Regions from separate parts of the Aliikangiella aequoris genome, predicted to be linked through region 3. Evidence: predicted binding sites of a transcription regulator. Region 3 holds the regulator's gene; each other region holds the start of a gene.
The links. Region 3 encodes sigma-54, which starts transcription at its own class of promoters, with help from an activator protein. Its sites were predicted from a motif close to TGGCACNNNNNTTGCTNT; they were not measured.
Positions count from the first base shown of each region.

Region 1: glnA (glutamate--ammonia ligase) is a predicted target of sigma-54. The motif match lies at 4,958-4,975, and genes of this name have one in related genera.
Region 2: ACUR5C_RS05660 (flagellar hook-length control protein FliK) is a predicted target of sigma-54. The motif match lies at 2,478-2,495, and genes of this name have one in related genera.

Region 1 is NZ_CM132298.1:3,612,449-3,620,140, forward strand. It holds gene accC (acetyl-CoA carboxylase biotin carboxylase subunit) at 1-1,210, shown strand, start outside; gene ACUR5C_RS15625 (hypothetical protein) at 1,351-2,112, opposite strand; gene ACUR5C_RS15630 (RNA polymerase sigma factor) at 2,135-2,614, opposite strand; gene ACUR5C_RS15635 (DUF4124 domain-containing protein) at 2,734-3,330, opposite strand; gene glnA (glutamate--ammonia ligase) at 3,491-4,900, opposite strand; gene ACUR5C_RS15645 (DMT family transporter) at 5,222-6,211, shown strand; gene ACUR5C_RS15650 (Mpo1-like protein) at 6,291-6,611, opposite strand; gene ACUR5C_RS15655 (FKBP-type peptidyl-prolyl cis-trans isomerase) at 6,709-7,476, opposite strand; gene ACUR5C_RS15660 (WD40 repeat domain-containing protein) at 7,599-7,692, shown strand, end outside.
Region 2 is NZ_CM132298.1:1,273,726-1,281,417, reverse strand. It holds gene ACUR5C_RS05665 (flagellar basal body-associated FliL family protein) at 1-503, opposite strand, end outside; gene ACUR5C_RS05660 (flagellar hook-length control protein FliK) at 949-2,400, opposite strand; gene ACUR5C_RS05655 (acyl-CoA dehydrogenase family protein) at 2,554-4,278, opposite strand; gene ACUR5C_RS05650 (response regulator) at 4,361-4,777, opposite strand; gene rplS (50S ribosomal protein L19) at 5,484-5,840, opposite strand; gene trmD (tRNA (guanosine(37)-N1)-methyltransferase TrmD) at 5,833-6,627, opposite strand; gene rimM (ribosome maturation factor RimM) at 6,644-7,174, opposite strand; gene rpsP (30S ribosomal protein S16) at 7,191-7,436, opposite strand; gene ffh (signal recognition particle protein) at 7,663-7,692, opposite strand, start outside.
Region 3 is NZ_CM132298.1:2,768,826-2,776,517, forward strand. It holds gene ACUR5C_RS11980 (LptA/OstA family protein) at 1-239, shown strand, start outside; gene lptB (LPS export ABC transporter ATP-binding protein) at 239-964, shown strand; gene ACUR5C_RS11990 (RNA polymerase factor sigma-54) at 1,255-2,751, shown strand; gene hpf (ribosome hibernation promoting factor) at 2,855-3,142, shown strand; gene ptsN (PTS IIA-like nitrogen regulatory protein PtsN) at 3,249-3,704, shown strand; gene rapZ (RNase adapter RapZ) at 3,849-4,703, shown strand; gene ACUR5C_RS12010 (HPr family phosphocarrier protein) at 4,717-4,980, shown strand; gene ACUR5C_RS12015 (transcriptional regulator GcvA) at 5,047-5,949, opposite strand; gene ACUR5C_RS12020 (arginine deiminase-related protein) at 6,531-7,490, shown strand; gene ACUR5C_RS12025 (protein kinase domain-containing protein) at 7,595-7,692, shown strand, end outside.

The DNA of each region.
Region 1 (7,692 bases), 840 kb from region 3:
CATAGGCCCTGCATCTCCAATGGAAAGCTATTTAAATATTCCGGCGATTATTGCTGCCGCTGAAGTGACTGATGCCGTAGCAATTCACCCCGGTTACGGATTTTTAGCCGAAAATGCTGACTTTGCAGAGCAAGTAGAGCGAAGTGGCTTTACTTTCATTGGACCTCACTCAGAAAGCATAAGACTTATGGGTGACAAAGTTTCTGCGATTGCTGCAATGAAACGCGCCGGTGTTCCTTGTGTACCAGGTTCCGATGGACCACTAGGAGACAACGACAAAGAATGCCTAGCTATGGCGAAACGTATCGCTTACCCAGTTATTATCAAAGCGTCTGGCGGCGGCGGTGGTCGAGGCATGCGGGTGGTGCATAAAGAAGAAGACTTATTAAAGTCGATAGCTATGACTAAAGCCGAAGCTAAAGCGGCTTTCAATAATGACATGGTGTATATGGAAAAGTTTTTAGAAACACCACGCCACGTCGAAATTCAAATTATGGCTGATAATCACGGCAACGCCATTTACTTAGGTGAACGTGACTGCTCAATGCAACGTCGCCACCAAAAAGTAGTAGAAGAAGCCCCAGCACCAGGAATTACCGAAGAAAAGCGACGCTTTATAGGCGAAAGATGTGTTCAGGCTTGTAAAGAAATTGGCTATCGTGGAGCAGGAACTTTCGAGTTTTTATATGAGAAAGGTGAGTTTTACTTTATTGAAATGAATACTCGCGTACAGGTTGAACACCCTGTGTCTGAAATGGTTAGTGGCGTTGATATTATTAAGGAACAATTAAGAGTCGCAGAAGGACAGCCATTATCTTTTAAACAAGAAGATATAAAGCTACGCGGACACTCTATAGAGTGTCGAATAAACGCAGAAGATCCTGAAACTTTTATGCCATCTCCAGGTACAATTACTCGCTACCACGCGCCCGGTGGACCAGGAGTAAGATGGGATTCTCACATTTATTCTGGCTATAAAGTGCCGCCATTTTACGATTCAATGATAGGTAAACTGATTACTTATGGTGAAACTCGTGAAGTCGCCATGGCAAGAATGCAAATGGCACTTGATGAAGTTATTATTGACGGAATTAAAACCAATATTGAGCTACAGCGTCGCATAATGGCCGATCCAAAATTCCAACAAGGTGGAACTAACATTCACTACTTGGAACACAAGTTAGAAAGTGAAAGTCTTAAAAAAGACTAAAAAAATGCCCGCTACTTTTGGGTAGCGGGCAACTCAAGGGATTGAAATCAGAATTGAAATTGATAAACAACTCTGCCAACTATTTTATCCTGTTATAACATTTTATATTGCGACACCGCTAACAAAACGATACTTAGCACTTATGAACAAGCTTGTTTATTTCGGTCAAACAAAACCCCAGAAACTACAAACATTGCGGCTAAAATCCCACAAACCATCATCGAAGTGAAACCTTGCTGGTCTAGCACTAACTGCTCGTCACCCAAAGTCAAAACAAGTATCGGAATAATCATTTGAAGTGTTGCAGCGGTATACATTCCCTTGACTAAAATTCCATGGTTTCGTTTTGCATTTAAAACACTGACAAGCACAACTAATATCACGCCAGCAAACAACAGATTTAGTGGGTTATTCGCTGCACCTATAATGCCAACGGCTAAATTAACCCAAATAAGAAGTAGGCTCGCTAATGCACACAATGCTGCAGCTAAACGGTAGCTCCAATGCTGCGCAAAGCTTAAAAGAAAAACATAACTTAACCCTGCCAACATTAACAAACCTCCCATAACAAGAAAGTCTGCTGCACTCCAATTAACCTCATTGGTAAATTGCATTGCGATTAGAGGCAGCATTAATACCAAGAGGGTAAATACTGCCACTAACACCATACGACGTTTAAATTCACGACGTATTTTTTGCAACGTTGTTATGGAAAGGTCACTCGAACAAGGCAAATTAATTGACTTAGTTAAAAAAAGCTCTGAATCAGACTCAATTAAGCGAGCAATTTCTGCATCTGACCGTGCAAAGGCATTAATTAAATCTTGGGTTTCTGTACTTGCTTCGCCAGCTAAATAAACCGGCAATAAATCGAGCACAATATTTCGCGAAACTTCTGTCATCTTATTCTCCATCGAATAATCACTAGTCGCATTGGTTTGCTCTCCAACGAGCCAACTTTAAACGCACTCTGTGAACACTAACTTTGGCACTAGCAATTGATATTCTAAGTATTTGAGATATTTCGGCGTAAGCCAATCCATCAATCCTCAACAATAAAGCACTACGCTCGGTTTCCGAGACACTCTGCAAAAACAAATATAAATTTTTTATTTCTTGGCGTTGTTCGAACAAGCTTTCACCGTTACTCGACTGTGAGCCTTCTGCTTGTGGTAACGCAGTTAGACGCTTTTGTTGACGCAATTGCTCTAAATACAAGTTTCTAGCTATTGTTAATAGGTAGCCTTTTACCGTATTGCTTTTCAGCGGCGCCTTGCCGGTCATTGCACGTATAAAAGTTTCCGCAGTAATATCTTCTGCGTCACTGGTTCTACCGCTCAAAAACAAGGCAAATCGAAAAATATCGTCCGCATAACGGCTATATAGTTGTTCAAAGTCAGTCATAAACAGTATCGTTTAGACATAATATGGATTAGGAAGGAGAAAGTTACAAAAATAATAATTTAATTAAAGACCCTGCTAAGTTGCAATAGACACCTTAGCAGTTTTTTGACTAGATTAGCCTAGTTATTATTAATATTCAGCTTTTGCTGAGCCTTTATTTTTGGGTTAATAAAGTTAAGCAAAGTGAACTGGTTCATTTTACTTGAAACTACTTGCTTTTGGTTTTCATCTAACACAACAAAACCGACTAAATGCTCGCCATAACCAATGTTCTCTAATGTTAAGCTCATGGCGCTAGTCGCTTCACCAGCAGGCGAGCCGTCTAAAATAAACTGAATTTGATGCCCACTTTGTAAACTCGGCTCTAAGTTTGCGGTTAAGGTTATTGCTCCAGCATTATTTCTGATTACTGCATTGTTTTCTGGCTCTAACAAAGTATATTCGTCATAAGGAATAGCACTGCTTGCAGCACCGCCACTAGTTGCATTTGAAGCAGGCTCGTCAGTCGGCATAGCAGCAAGGGGGTTTCCGCTACTTTTAATTTTCACCGTGGGTACTTTTTCAATTTTTATTTCTTTAGCACCATTTTGAGGTTGATCTGAGTAATGAACATTACCGTTTTTATCGACCCATTTATAAAACTTCTTTTTCTCCTCTGCAGCAATGCCGGTCACGCAGACAAACACACTCATCAACAGCATTAAAAATAGTTTCATATTAGAACCTCTTAATTTTCAGGTAGTCTATTTCTCTCAGTGTACGTTAATCGCTAAAAAATACAAAATTATTCTAATGATTTAACCAGCGGTACTTAGCCTATTTTTAAACAAAAAAAACCCAGCGATAAAGCTGGGTTTTAGTTTAACTAGCCAAAACTTAAAGGCTGTAGTACATATCAAACTCAACTGGGTGAGTTGTCATGTTTAAATATGCAACATCTTCACGCTTAAGTTTAATGTAAGAGTCAATATAGTCATCACTAAATACGCCACCACGAGTTAAGAACTCACGATCTTTATCAAGTGCATCAAGAGCAGACTCTAAACAAGTCGCCACAGTTGGAATTTCGGCAGCTTCTTCTGCAGGCAGGTCATATAAGTCTTTATCCATTGCATCGCCAGGATGTATTTTGTTTTGAATACCGTCAAGACCCGCCATCATCATTGCTGCAAAAGCTAAATAAGGATTTGCCATTGGGTCAGGGAAGCGAACTTCAATTCGACGGCCTTTTTCACTAGGTACATGAGGAATTCGAATTGATGCACTTCGGTTTTTAGCTGAATAGGCTAACATGACTGGCGCTTCGTAGCCGGGAACTAATCGCTTATAAGAGTTTGTAGAAGGATTAGTAATCGCATTTAAAGCGCGAGCATGTTTAATGATTCCGCCAATATAGAACAAGGCATCTTCAGACAAACCGCCATATTTATTGCCGGCAAAGATATTCACGCCATCTTTAGCTAAAGACTGATGAACGTGCATACCACTACCATTGTCACCAACAACAGGTTTTGGCATAAAGGTCGCAGTTTTGCCATAAGCATGAGCAACATTATGAATCACATATTTCATTACTTGAGTTTCATCAGCTTTCTTAACCAAAGTATTAAAGCGAGTCGCTAATTCATTTTGGTTAGCCGTGGCTACTTCATGGTGGTGAGCTTCAGTGCGAATACCTAACTCTTCTAACACTAAACACATTTGTGAACGAATATCTTGTGACGAGTCAACTGGAGGAACAGGGAAATAACCGCCTTTAACGCGCGGACGATGCCCCATATTACCGCCTTCATAACGACGCTCTGAGTTCCAAGAAGCTTCGTTTGAATCTATTTGATAAGTTGCACCTTTCATATCAATACTAAAACGTACATCATCAAACAAGAAGAACTCAGGCTCAGGACCAAAGAAAGCAGTATCAGCAATACCAGTAGACTTTAGATAAGCTTCAGCACGTCGTGCAACAGAACGAGGGTCACGATCATAGCCTTGCATAGTTGCAGGCTCTAAAATATCACAGCGTAGATTAAGCGTTGCATCTTCACAAAACGGGTCAATCATTGCAGTATCTGCATCTGGCATTAACACCATGTCTGATTCATTTATGCCTTTCCAACCAGCAATAGACGAACCGTCAAACATTTTACCTTCTTCCATAAAGTCTTCATCGATACAATGCGAAGGTAGCGTTACGTGCTGCTCCTTTCCTTTGGTATCGGTAAAGCGTAAATCGACAAAAGCAATGTCGTTATCTTCGATCATCTTAATGATGTCGTTATTAGCCATGGTTTTTTCCTCAAAAAGTAGTTTTTTAAAGCATTAATAATTATAACTGAGTTCGCAACTGCAATTGTAATGCCAACTTTATAAATGCTTATTTTTGTGCGTTACCCTGCATTATAGACGCTGCCAGCCAATAAAATGTATTATTTTGGTGCAAATACATCTTTTTTGTGCGCCATTTTGGTGCAAACAGCAGCGCTACACGAAAAGTTAAATTTCAGATAAAAAAAACTAATCCGAAGCAGTAAAATATTTCGATTGTAGAGTTTATTTAAACCAGTAGACTTCAGCGCTTATTGTACACAAATTGCACAGGGTAGAGTAATGCAAGCATCTCGCCAAACAATCGCTATAAGCCAAGTCATTGCGGCAGTCTTAATTTGGGCCGCCTCGTTTATTGCTATGAAAATTGCAGTCTCAGAACTTGGGCCTTTTCCCACGGTATTTTTAAGAATGTTGTTGGCGGTCGCGGTATTAATGTTTTTTATGCCTAAAGTGCGTCACGAAAAAGATAACTTTCAGCCTGGTGATGGCTGGCTGTTACTTGGCCTTGTCTTGTGTGAACCATGCTTATACTTTGTGTTTGAAGGCTTGGCATTAACCTACACTAGCGCTTCAGAAGCGGGAATGATTACCGCACTCCACCCTTTTATGGTCACTATTGCTGGTTTTTATTTTTTAAATGAAGTGATCAATCGGCGAATGGTCATCGGCGGATTACTCGCAGTGATTGGCGCAATATTGCTATCAGTGACAGGAGACAGCACTCAGCAAGGGAGTAACCACTTACTAGGCAATGGTTTAGAGTTTATCGCTATTGGCTTTGCCACGGGTTACAGCATATTGGCCCGAAAATTAAGCGAGCGCTACTCGCCGCTGTTTTTAACCAGTATGCAAGCGTTTTTTGGCACGTTATTTTTCTTGCCTCTTGCGCTTTTATTTAATCAAGGGCTGCCTCAACAGGTTTCTGCAGAGGTGCTCTTCTCAATCTTGTTTTTAGCTTGGGGAGTTAATGTTATTGCGTTTATTCTATATAACTCCTCTTTACGCGCTATGCCCGCAAGCCAAGTAGGGCTTTGGATGAACTTGCTGCCATTAGGCACTTTGTTTTTTGGCTGGTTGCTTTTAGACGAAAGCTTAAACAATATGCAGTCTTTTGCTGTATTGTTGATACTTGGCGGCGTTATTTATAGTCAGCTGAAACCCAAACGCAAAACTGTATTTATAGAACAATCGTTAATCAAAGAAGCCTACGTAGACGAGTTGGTTAAAAGACAAACTGAAACCATTGAGCCTTCCTCTGCCAAGGTATAATTGCATAATCACCGCGCTCCAATAGGAGAGCCGCATAAGTCGCCCTATGTTTTACGCAAAATACTTAGGGCGATAAACCTTAATCTAACGACGCCAATTGCTGTTCAAGCTGCCCCAAAAGTGCCAACTTTAACATTCTAAAGTCACCACGTAACGACCACAGCGGGTGCTTAAAAGTCGCCGGACGATTCTTTTCAATAAAAAAGTGGCCAACCCAAGCAGGTAAATAGCCGACGATCAAAACCACAGGTAGTAAATGCCAAGCCTGAGTAATTATTGCCCCGATTAACATTACACAAGATGCAAGCGTTCCAAAATAGTGCAACAAGCGACTTTTCTTTTTACGGTGCTCGGCTAAATAATAAGGCCAAAACTCTTCAAACGAGGTATAGATTTGCAACTTTTCGTCCTCCTGTTAACCCGCTAATTTAAAACTACACCAAATTACAGGCAAAAAAAACCTCTCAATAAAGAGAGGTTTTTAGGATTTGGAAGAATTACTTAGCTTCTTCTGGTGCTTCTTTGCTAACTATTTCTAACAACTCAACGTCAAATAACAAGATTGAGTTTCCAGGTATAGGGCCACGCTGATTACTTCCATAACCTAGCTCTGGCGGTATAACAAATTGATACTTACTACCCACAGACATCAATTTAACGCCTTCTAGCCAGCCGTCAATTACTCCACCTTGAAGCGAAAACTGGAAAGGCTCTTTTGAGCTATCAAACTCTTTTCCGTCAGTAAAAGTACCAACGTAATGGACTTTAACCATATCAGTTGGTGCTGGTTTTGCTGCGCCTTCTGGTGCAGGGGTTAGCACTTTGTAGTATAAGCCAGACTCAGTTTTAGTATACTCCCCAGACTCATCTAGTTTAGCAAAGTAAGCTTGGTTTTCAGCAGCTTGAGTCGCTTGCATTTCTTGCATCTTTGCTTGCTGAGCTACCCGCATTTTTTGTTGGAAGATTTGCATTTCTTGGCCTAACTGCTCTTCAGTCATGGCCGAGTTACCCGCTAAAGTTTCTAAAAAGCCTTGCTTAACTGCGTCTGAGTTAATGCCAACCGATTTAAAGTCATTATTAAGCTGAGTCACATTTGACGCCATGCTCATACCAATGGCATAAGACATTTTATCTTTATCAGCTATTACTGTTGCTTGTTTTGAATCACTGGTTTTTTGGTCAGATTTGCTATCAGTTGCATCGCTGCCTTGCTGACACGCAGTAAGTAAAACCGCGACTGACATCGCTGTTAAATATCTTTTCACGAGACTAGCCTCTTTATTTTATTAAGTTTATTTATTGAAATTTTCCCAAAATGATTGCGCAGTCTATACTCTAACTACTAATAACATCAAGCGCTTAACTAAATCATGGAAAAAGCAGCTAAATGATACACTACGTACAGCTAAAGAAAATACTAGTAGTTTGCAGTTTAATCATACTTTCTGCCTGCCAACCCCAACCTGAATCAATTGCGGCCC
Region 2 (7,692 bases), 1.5 Mb from region 3:
GGCTTTCCTACCAATTCAGTTAATGTGGCTTGGATAGTTTCTAATGCCTTCTCCTGTAGTTTAATGCGCCCGTCCGGCACTTTCACGTCTTCGACGGTTTGTTGACTAATCAACATTAAGACATCGTTCTTTAACTGCGGCATATGCTGTTTAACGGCATCTTGCGCGTCACTTCCACGCACCATAAAAACCATTTTTATTTGCACCGTGCGATTTTTAGGTTTACCCGGTAGGTTGGCAGTAATTGCATTAGGGACACCGATATAAATAGGCTTCTCTTTAGGCTCACCAGGAGCCGGCGCTGCTGCCGCAGCAGCTTCTCCATCAGCTGCGCCTTCAGCAGCTGGTGGGGTTTCATCGCCGCCCATTAAGAAAAATGCCGCTGCCCCACCACCAATTAATAGAACCGCCGCAATAATAATAATGAGTTTGCCTTTGCCACCTTTCGCAGCTTCGCCATCTCCACCTACATCAATTTCTAAATCTTGATCATCATTTGCCATAATTTATTCCAATGTTAGTCATTTACTATAAAAGTAAAGGCTATATATCGGAAAAATGCAAAACTTATACCAGAAAAACAACTTTCAACAATATCCTTATAAATCAACAGCCTAGTTTCATTCAGACTCTACTGCTTAATAAAAATGTCAAAAAGTTGTCTATTAAAAACAACAAGCTAGTGGAAACAATAGGAAAAACCTTCGAGGAGTCATTTTTATGACATTGCGCGTATGAAGGCGAGTTTTTCTAGGGTAAATAGACTCTATGATAGAAAAGCTTAAACGAACAAGAATTAAGTCAGCAGCCAGAAAGTTTAAGGCTTTTGTTTTTATTCGCTTTAAAAAAAACCGTTAAATAACTCGCTTAACAACTCATTTAATAGCAAATATTAGCAAAGCGAATTTATTGAATGAAACTGACCAAGCTAAAATAACGGCTGCGCAGTTAACTATAAACATCAACAAGGTTGTGATTAATCTCTTGAGTTATGGTTTGTTGGTCGCCAGTCTGATTTTCCGCGAGCATGCCCGCTTGCTCTTTATTATCAGAAGAATCGTCTTTTTGCTCGCCGGCGCCTCGCTGGTTGACACTGGCTTCGCCTAAATTAATTCCACTGTCTGCAAGCATTTCTTTTAGCTTTTCCATGTGCTCCGACAAAGCATCTTTGGCCGCTTGATTATTCACCTGAAAAACAATATTAGTCTCACCGTTGGTTTGCTGAATTTTTACATTCATTGGGCCTAACTCTGGCGGATCGAGCATAATTTCTGCACTAGACATTGCCTGTTTAAACATCCATTGAATTCGCATAGCTAAATTAGCTGGAATATTACCTTTTAACTGCAACTGTTGAGGCATTTCTGGCTGCACAGACGTTTTTAAGCCTGCTTTAGTGTCACTATGCTCTACATTAGAAAGCGCTCTAATGCCTTCAACAGACTCTAATGCACTTAAATTGGAACGCGCGTTAGACTGCGTTTTAGATTGGGTTTCGTTGAGTAAGCTGGCAACCCTATTTAAGCTCCCTAATTGATTGTCTAGATTTGTGGCCGAAGGACTCATTTGTAACTGACTAAAAAACTCCTGGCGTTCAAGCTTAGACGCGTTGGCTTGGGCTAAGCCAAGTTTATGGTTAAGTTTTGATTCATTTGCGGCATCATCGCTGCCATGTAGCGCATTTTGAATTGCGGCTAAATCTTTGCCCGCATTTTTTGAAAGCGTTGCCACTCCCTCTCTGCCTAATTCAACTTCAGCTGCGCCACTTTTTTCTGGCATCAAGGCGCTTAGCTGTTCAGCTTTTTGCAAAGCCGCTTGGTCAGCTTTAACTTGACCCGGACTTTCTTGACCCTGACTTACTTGCCCAGCATTAACTTTATCGGCTTTGCTAGCTAACAATGCACCACCTAAAAGCTGATTGCTCGCATTGCTGTCTGTGCTCTTAATTTCTATCGATGCAGAGTGAAGTGTCGGGTCAAGGCTATCTAACATACTAGCAGACTTTGCAACCATCTCTTCTACTGGATCTTTAGGTAAATCAATAACGATTAAATCGTCTTTTTGCTTTTTATTTTTAGTAAAACTAACTTCAAAATTGTTAACAATGGGGAGTGGTTCCATGTCTAACGGTAACTGGTTGCCACTTTTTGCGGCAAAATGTGGCGAGTCGTTAGCTGATAAATCAAGCGTTGGGGTATTTTTATCAGCTAAATCGCCTTCATTTTTCAGAAAATTTAAAACGGATGTGAAGCTTTCAGGTCTGTCATGAGAACTATAGGTTAAATCTAATAGGCTTTCTTTCCCATTGATTTTAAAGAAAAAATTAGCATCACTCGCATTTGAGGCTCCCTCTTGCTGTGAGCTTTGGGTAGACCACAAAGGTGATAATAAATTTAGCATATCTGTTCTCCGCGCAACAATTTAACCAACAGCACTATTATTAGTAAACTTTGGTTAGTCATAGTCTTTACGAAAATACAGCATTAAAAGTGCCAACTTTGCAGCTTAACCGTTAAGAAAAACAAATAAGCCACTACTCAACAGCCTATCTTTTTAGCAAGTTAATTTAGGGGCGGCTCTTTCTATCAGTTGTTCAAATGCAGTATTACTTTGCAACGCGCCATACATTTGACTTGGCCGACTTCCTAAACGACCGTTTATAAATGCCTCAGCTACAAATGCTGGTGAGTAATTAATTAATACCGACGCTTGCCACAGAAGTGCCATTTTCTCTACCCAGTATCTCAAGTCTGTTTCTGCAATTTTATTTTGGGCTAATGCATTTTTGAGTTGGCCTAATGAATCATCGTAAGCTTTAAATTTTGCCTGAGCTTGCTCCAACTCGTTTATAAAATTAGCTGTGACTTTAGGCTCTTTAATAATAGCGCGCGCGACATCTAAGCACTGAATATTACCCGACCCTTCCCAAATGGCGTTAACTGGAGACTCTCGATACAAACGGGCAAGGACATTATCCTCAACTACTCCCACCCCGCCAATGGACTCCATGGCTTCATAGGTATGTTGTGGTGCACGTTTACAAATCCAATACTTTCCAATGGCTGTGCCAATTCGCAATAGCAGCCTTTCAGACTCTTGGGCTTGATTATCTAGCGCTTTTGCCAGCCTTAAACTAATCGCTAGCGCAGCTTCAGACTCCAATGCTAAATCGGCCAGCACATTTTTCATTAGCGGCTGCTGTTGTAAGTTTTGCCCGAAAACTTCTCTTCCGCCCGTATGGTGTATAGCTTGAGCCACGGCCAACCGCATAATTGCGGAAGAGCCAAGCATACAGTCGAATCGTGTTAACGACACCATTTCTAAAATAGTCTTAACTCCGCGTCCTTCTTCGCCAATTAACCACGCAAAAGCTTCTCTAAACTCTACTTCTGACGACGCATTAGAAATATTGCCCATTTTGTTTTTTAGGCGCTGAATAAACATTGAGTTTTTGGTGCCATCAGGTCGCCACCTAGGTAATAAAAAACAAGACAATCCACCTTCTGCTTGGGCTAAAACTAAGAATGCATCGCACATGGGTGCGGAACAAAACCATTTGTGACCGGTAAGTAAATAGCTTTTTCCACCGCCACGAAGGTCTATTGGTAGCGCTTTAGTTGTATTCGCCCTAACATCTGATCCGCCCTGCTTTTCTGTCATGGCCATACCGATGGTAACGCCTTGTTTTTCATAAAAAGGTCGATTTTGAGGATCATAATGGTTCGCTGTTATTTTCGGCAACCAAACTTTGGCAATATCTGGTTGGTGTTTGATCGCTGGAACCGCAGAAAAAGTCATGGTTAAAGGACAGCCGCTTCCCGGATCGGCTTGAGTATGTAAATAGGCAATACCGGCTCTAATTACATGCGAACCTAAATCGGGCGTTGTCCAAGGTAAGCTATGATGACCTGCTCGAATCGCTGCGTCCATTAACTGGTGATAGGCAGGGTGAAAGTTGACTTGGTCGATTCTATGCCCAAACCGATCATGCGTTTCAAATTCGGGTTTAAATTGGTTGGCTGAAAATCCAGCGGTTAACAATTGATTCCCGACCTGATGACCATAATCACTTAAACGCTCCTGCCCCCATGCGCCACCAAACTTTTCAATGTAATGGTTTAAAACTTGGTCACTAGTGTATGCGTTATAATTTTCAAGCGCAGTAGGCTGATTAAAAACTTGGTGGGTCTCAATAGCAGGATTAGTGTGGCTGAACCGGTTATTCTGGTTGTTGTGTTTGTCTTTTTTAATTTGATTGCTTTGATCGTTACTGCCCATGGGATTCTCTCACTGCGACGACGATTAGTAGAATATATCATAATCACCGTTTTAATCGAGCAGCTTAACTTGGCAAGCCCAATTATTGCAGCCAGGTTCGGTGTAAATCTCGCATTATTTCAACCAACTCTTCAAACTTGTAAGGCTTTACCACAAAGCGATCGGCATTAGACTGGCGCCCAATGATAATTTGCTTTTCTTCTATTGTGCCTGAAAACAAAACCACAGGAATATCGGCGAAACTAGGTGTTGCCTTAAGCTCAGCTAAGGCATCAAGCCCGCCCTTTACTGGCATAATTAAATCTAAAAGAATTAAACCAGGCTTGGGGAATTTGTCTACGTCTTCAAAAGGAGGCTGATTATTCAAATAATCAAATAGCTCAACCCCATTTTCAACCGTAACTAAAGGGTTAAAAGCGGCAATTTCGTGTAAGGCGAGCTGAACCAGCAAGTGATCTTCTTTGTCATCATCTGCAAAAACTATCGGGAGTAAACTCATCGACTACACTCCAAGTTAAACCATAGGGCAAAACATTTTGCCTTCACGCCCAAGTCGGATGCAGCCTGAATAGCTCATATTGAACTTTTCACAGTAACTAGTCAATTGATTAAGCTGTTTAACGTCTTCTATTTGATAAGTAAATTGAAAATTCGCCTTTTACAAAAATCGACCTATTAAAGCGTTCAAGCTTATTTGATCTGGTTTGTAAAGTCTCGGTTCCTCCCCTTTCTAAGGGGAGGTTAGGTGGGGTTGTTAGCACTCCCAGTCGAATACTCGGGATAATTCTTTCGTTGAACGTCCGGCTTACCCCCTCTAACTCCCCCTTGAAAAGGGGGAGGAGCAATATCCGCTTTATGCCAGCTTTTGCCGGTCGAGCAGTAACCCAGTAATGTCAGCTTATGGCCGTTTTCAAAATAGCCAGTTGTACGATTAGCTCGAACTCTTTATTCTATTTAGCCAAGTCAAGTATGAGCTACTAGCCATTAATTTATTAACACACTAATTTAAAATACTTCAACTTTAAACCTGAATATAGAATTTAACTCAAGCGCTACTAGCTAAAATCAAGCCGACGTAAGAGCAAGTTTTTTACGGTTTAAGTTATCATAGGTGAAGGCATCAATACGTATATTACTATCGTGTATAAAACCCACCCACAAAAAAAGGCGCTAAAAAGCGCCTTTTTTAAAAAATCAGTCGTTAATTATTTTTTAACGTCTAACTTTTCTTTGATTCTAGCAGACTTACCGCTACGCTCACGTAGATAGTAAAGTTTAGCTTGACGTACATCACCACGACGCTTAACAGTAATGCTGTCAACCATTGGGCTGTATGTTTGGAAAACACGCTCAACGCCTTCACCGTAAGAAATTTTTCTTACTGTAAATGCAGAGTTTAGGCCACGGTTTTTAACACCGATAACAACACCTTCAAACGCCTGTAAACGCTCACGGTCACCTTCTTTTACCTTCACCTGAACAACGACAGTATCACCTGGTGCAAAATCAGGGATTTCTTTACTCATTTGTTCCTGTTCCAGTTGATCAATTATCTTACTCATTGTCCACTCCTGGGTTTCTAATATCTAACGAATCTTTATTTTTAGTTTCTAGCGCAGCTTGATGCTCTGCTTGAAACTCCGCGAGCAACTTTTGCTCTTGTTGGGTTAATTCTTTTTGTTGCAGTAAATCAGGTCGCCTTAACCAAGTTCGCCCTAACCTTTGCTTTAATCGCCAGCGTTCTATGTGCTGATGATTTCCGCTCAACAATACTTTTGGAACTGACTGACCTTGGTACACTTCTGGTCGAGTATAATGAGGATGATCGAGTAAACCATCAACAAAAGAATCCTCTAACGCAGAGTCTTCGTGTCCAAGTACACTGGGTAATAATCGAGTCACCGAATCAATTATTGCCAAAGCGCCTAGTTCGCCGCCGCTTAGCACAAAATCGCCAAGCGAAATTTCTAAATCAATATGCTGCTCAATAAATCGCTCATCTATGCCTTCGTATCGACCACTTACTAAAACTAGATGTTCTGTTTCTGCAAGTTGTGTCACTAACTGATGATTTAATGGCTGCCCTTGAGGCGATAAATAAATCACAGTTGCTGGCTTAGTTTGCTTAGCAGCTAGAATCGCTTTTTCAAGCGGTTCAACTTTCATCAACATCCCCGGACCACCACCATAAGGTCTATCGTCAACGGTTCGATGTTTATCTGTGGTAAAGTCGCGTGGATTGATGTGTTCCAGTGAAACGCTACCTTCTTTTATAGCTCGGCCAACAACTCCATACTCACTCATTGCTGAAAACATTTCAGGAAATAGTGAAACTGAGGAAAACCGTATTAATGGTTCTGCCTGCTTAGTAGTCATTGTCCCAGTCAACCTCAATTGTTTGAGCATTAAGATCGACTTTTTTAATTACACTCTCTGGAATATAAGGAATCATCATTTCCTTCTCTTTACTTCCAGCAGCTTTCTCTGCCGATAACTTAACAACTAATACATCGTTAGCACCGGTTTCGATTAAATGCGATACTATACCCAAAGTTTCCCCTTGAGTATCAATCACTTGCAATCCTTCTAAGTCTCGCCAATAAAATTCATTGTCGGCCAGCGGTTGCATTTGAGACGGCATAATTGCAATCTCAGTTCCGATCATTGCATGCGCAGAATTTCTATCATTTATCCCCTCTAGCTGGGCAACAATAGTCTTTCCTTGAGAACGTCCATTTAAAAGCTTAATTGAACGCCATTCATTCTTTTGCTTAATAAGCCACGGGTTATACTTAACAATGTTAAGTCTTGGCTCGGTATGGGAAAAAACCTTAACCCAGCCTTGCACCCCATGGACGCCAGTTATTTTACCGACAATAACTGGAGATTCTTCCATCAGAATAATCTTTTAATTAAGCTGCAGCGTGATCTTTAACTAATTTTTTAACACGGTCACTCATTTGGGCGCCCTGTTCAATCCAGTGATCGATACGTGCGTTATCAACGCGTATACGCTCTTCTTGACCTGTAGCAACAGGGTTGAAAAAGCCAACACGCTCAATGAAACGACCGTCACGAGCATTACGCTTGTCAGTTACGACCATGTGATAAAATGGGCGCTTTTTTGAACCGCCACGAGCTAAACGTATGCTTACCATGCGTTATAATTCCTCTAAATTCTTTACTATATAGCCTGTCGAAACCGCTTGAAAAACTGTTCAAGAATTCCCCAGACCTCAAAGGACGCGCATTTTATCCTTAAATCTTGCGTTTGGAAACCCTTTTTTGTGTTTTAAGGGGTATAAATTAAGTTCACACTCAGTTTTTCTGAAAAAAGCGATTAAACTGAGTAAAATTCCCCCTTTAATAGCTTAAAGCTAGGGTTTATCGCCCCATAGGTGGCATACCTCCACC
Region 3 (7,692 bases):
CTCCCTTAGAATTAAACATAACACAGCAAGGCGCTATGGAAATACATGCCAAAGCTAAAGAGTTGACCTATGCAGAGCAAACTAAAACAATTACTCTCATAGGCGATGTGGTTCTAACTAATCAACAAGAAACGATACGAGCTCAAAAAGTAATCTATCAAATTGATAACGGTCAAATTGAAATTCCCAAAATGAGTACGGGCCGAGTAGAAATTATACAAAAAAAGAAGCCAAAATAATGAGTCACTTAAGCGCCAAAAATCTTGCAAAAATTTATTCAGGAAAAGAAGTTGTTTCCGACGTTTCATTAGAAGTAAAAACTGGAGAAATTGTTGGCCTGCTAGGGCCTAATGGTGCTGGAAAGACGACCTCTTTTTATATGATAGTAGGCTTAGTCAATACAGACCGAGGAAGCATATCACTGGATCAACGCGATATTACCGATTTAGCAATGCATGAAAGAGCCAAACTAGGTATCGGTTATCTCCCTCAAGAAGCATCAGTTTTTCGAAAGCTGTCGGTTGAGCAGAATATCATGGCAATTTTAGAGCTTAATAAAAACTTAACCGCTCAGCAGCGAGAAGCTAAAGTGCAAAGCTTGTTAGAAGAGTTTCAAATTACGCATATTCGCAAAAGCCAAGGTATGGCACTCTCTGGTGGAGAGCGCCGGCGAGTAGAAATAGCTCGCGCACTTGCTAATGACCCTAAATTTATTCTATTAGATGAACCTTTCGCTGGCGTTGATCCTATTTCTGTTAGCGATATTAAATCAATCATTCAACATTTGCGCGATCGCGGTTTAGGCGTTTTAATTACCGATCATAATGTACGTGAAACACTCGATGTTTGTGAACGTGCTTATATCGTTCAATCCGGTCACCTATTAGCCAAAGGGTTGCCGCAAGAAATACTCAACAACCAAAAAGTCAAAGAGGTCTACCTTGGCGAAAACTTTACTTTGTAAAGCCAAGATACAATTTTACTCTGTCTCCAACGATTCATACCCAATTAAAGTTTTATACCACTAAAACGCTACACTTTTAGTACATTTTATAAGCAGAAATATTTTTATGCACTTTTGCACTTGAATATGGTCCAAATGATCTGCATATTAAGATTAACGGTAAACAAAACCAATTAAAAAACATACGGATTATTGTCAATTAGTAACGACAATTTTCACCTGACTAGAATTTAACTGCTATAGTTATAAATAAGAGAGACGCATGGCAAGTCTCTGGACAATAAAACTGAATGAAACAATCTTTACAGCTTAAAATTGGTCAATCTCTAACCATGACGCCTCAGTTGCAGCAGGCGATTAAATTGTTGCAATTGTCAAATTTAGACCTTCAAAGTGAAATTCAAGAAACGCTCGACTCTAACCCACTTTTAGAGGCAGAAGCGCTTGAAGAACAGACTTCGAATGCAGAACAAAATACTCCCCAAGAAAAACCCAATGCAGAATCCTCTGTTGATAGAGACACCAGTGATCAGTTAGCTGATGATAAAATAGCCTCTGAGTTACAAACCGACACTCAGTGGGAAGACTGGGGATACACTTCACAGGGGCCAAACTCCAACTATAACGCCAGCGATGGGACTCAGTTAGACTACCAAGGCGAAACGAGCGAATCACTTCGTGATCAACTTCAATTTCAAATTGATATGACTAACCTCTCTGATATTGACTACGCCATAGCCACTATATTGATTGACTCGATAGATGATCGCGGCTATCTGCAAACCACCTTAGAAGAAGTCGTTGCTATGTTCGCTGAAGAATATGACGAACTGGTAGAGCAAGAGTCAATTGAGTCGGTCGAAGTAGACGAAGTTGAAGCCGTGCTGCACCTATTACAAAGTTTTGAGCCTGCGGGCATTGCCGCAAGAAACTTACAAGAATGTTTAATCATTCAATTAAGAAAACTAAAAGCTGGTGTTGAAGGCGCAGACCTCGCCGAAAAAGTCATTCAACAGCAGTTTGAGCACCTTTCAAGTCGCAATTACCGGCAAATTATGCGGGCTATGAACATTAGCGAAAGCCAACTTAAATCTGCTATTGACCTCATACAAACGCTCGATCCGCGACCAGGTAATCAGCTCACGGAAAACACCGCGCAGTATATCATTCCCGATGTGTTTGTGAGCAAAGACAGCAACGGTATTTGGGGAGTAGAGCTCAACGGTGGTAGCACCCCCAAGCTAAAAATTAATGACGAATATGCGGCTATGATTAAGCGCGCCGACAATAGCCCAGACAACACATATTTAAAGAATAATTTGCAAGAAGCCAAATGGTTTATTAAAAGCTTACAAAGCCGAAATGAAACCTTACTTAAAGTAGCTTCATGTATTGTATCAAAGCAAATTGGTTTTTTAGAGTACGGCGAAGAAGCGATGAAACCATTGGTGCTAAACGATATAGCAGAAGAAGTCGACATGCACGAGTCAACGATTTCAAGAGTAACAACACAAAAGTTTATGCACACCCCACGTGGCATTTTTGAATTAAAATATTTCTTCTCTAGCCATGTCGGCACTACGGCAGGCGGTGAGTGTTCGTCAACAGCCATAAGAGCTGTTATAAAGAAGTTAATTAGTGCAGAAAACCAAGCCAAACCATTAAGCGACAGTAAGTTAGCCAATTTGTTAAAAGATCAAGGAATCAAAGTTGCGCGTCGTACGGTAGCAAAATACCGTGAAGCTATGTCTATTCCGCCTTCAAACGAGCGAAAGAGACTACTTTAAACAACGCGGTAATATTGATTCTTTAAGTATTAGGCTGATTATTAATAGTTTTAGTCAATTAATAATCAACTAATTTTCCATCCACAAACGAAGGAATACAATTATGCAAATTAATTTAACCGGTCAACATCTTGATATTACAGACTCTTTAAGAAACTACGTGTATGACAAGTTTGAGAAAATCGAGCGTCATTTTGACCATATCAATAATGTTCACGTGATTTTACAAGTCGAAAAAATTCGCCAAATTGCTGAAGCAAAGTTAAATGTTAACGGCGGTGAAATATTTGCTAATAGTGAATCAGAAGATATGTATGCCGCAATCGACAGCCTTGTGGACAAGCTCGATAGGCAGGTGATTAAGCACAAAGAAAAGATGATTCGTCATTAATCCTTTAAAATTGTAAGAATTGTAAAAATACCACTAAATATAACAGGGCCTAATGTGTTAGAGTGCGACACATTAGGCCCTATTAATTTTTAAGAATGTTGTTTAAATGAAAATTAGCCAGCTAATCACACCAGAATCAACTTTTTGCCACTTAAAATTAAGTAGCAAGAAAAAAGTGCTCGAAAAAGTTAGTGAAGAGCTAGCCAAGCGTATCGGCTGCCCTTCGGAAGAAATATTTGAGAGCTTGTTAACCCGAGAAAGACTGGGTTCTACTGCGTTGGGCAACGGTATTGCCATACCGCACGGCAGAGTAAAATCTTGCCAAGATGCAACCGCTGTATTTATTCTATTAGAAGAACCAGTCGATTATGACGCCCCCGACAACCAAGCTGTTGATATTATTTTCGCCATCATGGTTCCAGAACAAGCCGACGAAGCGCAGTTAAAATGCTTAGCAGCTATTGCAAAAGTATTGTCTGAGCCTTCTGTTGTTGCCCAAATACGCCATGCACACTGCAATGATGCGCTATTACAAATTTTTAATAAAGCTACAAGCCAATAACGTCGATTGATTCACAAAAAATTACAACAATTAGACTCAAACACTAGCCAGAAATCAATCTCGCGTTACTATAATAATACCTGTCACCAAAAAAGTATTTTTAGGCTCTAGAACTCGGCCATACTGGCCAACAAAGGGAAAGGTATGAAACGTATTATTGTTAGTGGGCGATCGGGCTCAGGAAAAACAGTCGCTTTAAGAGCGCTTGAAGATCAAGGCTTTTATTGTGTTGATAATATTCCGGTTAAACTCATTCCAGCGCTTCTTGACCAAATTGATAGCCATTATCCAGGGTTAGCTATCGGCGTAGACGCTCGCAATGTTACCCATACAGTAGAAGAGTTTGACAATTTAATTAAGCAAATTGAAGCAAGCCAATACCACCTAGATGTCATCTTTATTGACGCGAATGATGCAACCCTGCTTAAACGCTTTAGCGAAACTCGCCGTCGCCACCCGTTAACCGCCGAAGGCTACTCTTTAGCCGAGGCAATTGAGCAAGAAAAGCAACGCCTAGAGCCAATAACTCGCTATGCAGAGCTAGTGATTGATACAACTTCTAAGTCCCCCCACGAATTATGTACTATGATTGTGAATAGGGTTTTAGGAGAGCAATCATCGCATTTAAGTTTATTGTTCACCTCATTCGGCTTTAAAAACGGCGCACCGAACGATGCAGATTTTGTTTTTGACGCGCGTTGCTTACCAAATCCCTATTGGGACGAGAGTTTGCGCAGTTTTTCTGGAAAAGACGAACCAGTTATTGAGTTTCTAGACTCTCAGCCAGACGCTCAAGAATTTTACTGGCAACTTAAAATATTTTTGCAAACCTGGATCCCTCGGTTTGAACAAGATAATAGAAACTACCTTACGGTTGCTATCGGATGTACAGGCGGTCAACACCGCTCGGTTTACGTAGCAGAAAAACTTGCAAAAAACTTTAAGGCACTGTTCCCTAACACGCAAATTCGGCATAGGGAGCTAGACAAACAAAAATAAAGACAAGGAGCTTATGCCTTCAATTCAATGTAAAGTCACCAATAAAAAAGGAATGCATGCTCGTGCAGCTGCGCAAATAGCTGCTTTAGCCGTTACATTCGACTGTAATATCGAGCTGAAGCACAAGGCAACCACCGCTCCCGCAAATAGTCTGATAAAACTTCTAACCCTTAATGCGCCTCAACATGCCGATGTGGTAATAACAAGTGAAGGGCCACAAGCTGAAGAAGCGTTAACCGCACTACGAGAGCTATTTGAAGCCGGTTTTGGCGAATAATAGGCTGCAACTATTTAAACCCCAAGTGACCAACCCCCTATAGATTAATTGTGAGCGAGTTTAGTTTTACACTAATGCGCTACTTTCTAATTGTACTGTTTGCAGTAACCAGTCGGTAAAAGCTTTAATTTTAGGCCTTTCTGCCGACTCTTTTGGGCAAACGATATCGTAAGAGTAATCACTTTCTAAAGTTAGCTCAAACGGTCTAACTAGCCGCCCTGCTTGAACATCGGCTTGCGACAATACTAAATGACCCATTGCAATCCCTTGCCCATAAATTGCAGCTTGCTGAACCATCGCAGTATGACTAAACACCGGGCCACTATTTAGAGGAATCCCTTTGACTCCAGCAAACCGGAGCCAACGGCGCCAGTCATCGGTAGTCCCATCATGTAAAAGGGTGTGTAAACGCAAATCTTCTGGAGAATCTAAGGGAATATCACCTTCTAACAAGGCTGGCGCACATAACGGCGTTAATCGCTCGCTCAATAAGGTTACAGAATGCATCCCAGGGTAGTCGCTTTTTTCATAATATATTGCGATATCGACATCCTCGCGCACAAAATCGACTAAATCATCACTGGCCTTTAGACGCACCTCAATTTCAGGGTAAAGCTTTTTAAACATAGTTAAGCGTGGTACTAACCATACCGTCGCAAAAGTAGGAACAACGCTGACGGTAAGCGCACCACTGGCACGATTAGCTTTTATTTCCTCTGTTGCTTGGCTCAGTATCTCAAAAATATCCCTAATTTTGGGCCAATAATTTTGTCCTTCATCGGTTAAAAGTAGTTGTCTATTTCGCCGGATAAAGAGTGGCACTCCCAAAAATTCTTCTAATGACTTTATTTGATGACTCACAGCAGCTTGGGTGACAAAAAGCTCATCGGCAGCGCGGGTAAAACTTAAATGTCTCGCAGCGGATTCAAACGCTCTGAGGCTTTTTAATGGAGGTAATCTTCTCGCCATGAAATAATCTTCTCGCTTATTTCGGATTAGTTTTATTTATGCGAAACATTATAAATGATCGTTTGAAGCGAAACAATGACACAAGTATAGTTCGCCCCGTGTTCAGGAACACATTGATATTTGAAGTGATTGACCCATATCAGATTGATTAGTCGCACTTCCTCTAACATTTTGCCAGTACAAATTGTTAGCAATCTATTTTCCAGTACGCAGGTATTTGTTCGCTAGCGTGAACATTTGACTAACAAAGAGCGATTAGTTACCGCTCTTGGCCTTAACGGGTTAGTCATGGCTTGAAGGATTAACTCAGTTAATACTTCAAGGATATACTCCGGTATATCATTGCTTATCAGGATTGTCTGCCCTTGAAAGATAAGCAGCAGGTTAGTTTAACCTTTTTGAGAGTTGTTTTATTTTATTTCTGTCCCAACAGAGTTTATTAGTGAGTGCTGTGACCTCCTACCCCTTTAGTGGTCCTAAATTTCACGGCAAATTACTATACAGGCCTGCTTTTGCAGGCCTTTTTTTTTTCCTATTTTGCTGCATAATACGCTTAATTATCCTAACTTATGTTGCCTCCAATGAAGATAGACTCACTTCCTCACCTAACTAACTCAGTTGTGATGGTTAAACCAAATGATTTTGGCTATAACCCAGAAACCGGCGTAGATAACGAATTTCAAAATAAGCCCAGTGCCGGCGCAGCTCAAGAAGTAACTCAACTTGCTTTAAACGAATTTGACCAAATGGTAGACCGTTTAATGAAGGCTGGCATAGAAGTAATAGTACTGGATGACACTTCAAATAAAATAAAAATACCAGACGCTGTATTCCCTAATAACTGGTTCTCTACAACAAGTCAGGGGGACTTAATCATTTACCCAATGAAAACAGACAATCGTCGAGCGGAAGTAAAAGTACAGCCGTTAAGTCAATTGTTAAGCTCTGCTGCCTATCAAATTAATCAAACGATTGATTTACGTCACCAACTCGATGGCATTCTAGAGGGCACAGGTAGTATGGTTTTTCATCATCCGAGCAAACAACTATTTGCTGCAATTTCCGAGCGCTGCGAGCAATCGAGTTTACTAAAATTCTCGCAGCAGTTCGGCTATCAACTCCGCTCGATGTTGGCTAATGGCGCAAGTGGTGCTCCGATCTATCATACCAACGTTGTGATGTCCTGTGGGGAAGACTTTGCGGTTATCGCCTCCCCTACGTTGGTTAATGAAAATGTTCGCCAGAATGTTTTAAAGTATCTCAATGAAACAGTCACCGATGTAATTGAAATTAGCCAACAGCAAATGAGTGAATCTTTTTGTGGCAATATTATTCAGCTAAAAGCCGCTCAATCCAAAATTATTGCGATGTCTGAGTCTGCTCTACAGGGTTTTAGCCCTCAACAAAGAAAGACTTTAGAAAAACATGGCGAATTAGTCTCTTCAAATATCTCAACTATAGAACATATTGGCGGTGGCAGCGCCCGCTGCATGATCGCAGAAAACTTTTTACCACTAAAAGAATGTCGAGATCAGGCTTAGGTGATTAAAATTTACTGGATTTACTTAAAAACTATCTAATTTTCAGCAAATTAGCGATTAAATAACTATACTTTTTAGTAATCACAATAAAAATTAAACGCTATATGGCTTTACCTTTTTTAGAAGGATATAAAATTAAACAAAAATTCGCATCTGGCGGTATGGCACAGATCTATGATGCGATCCAAACATCCTTAAACCG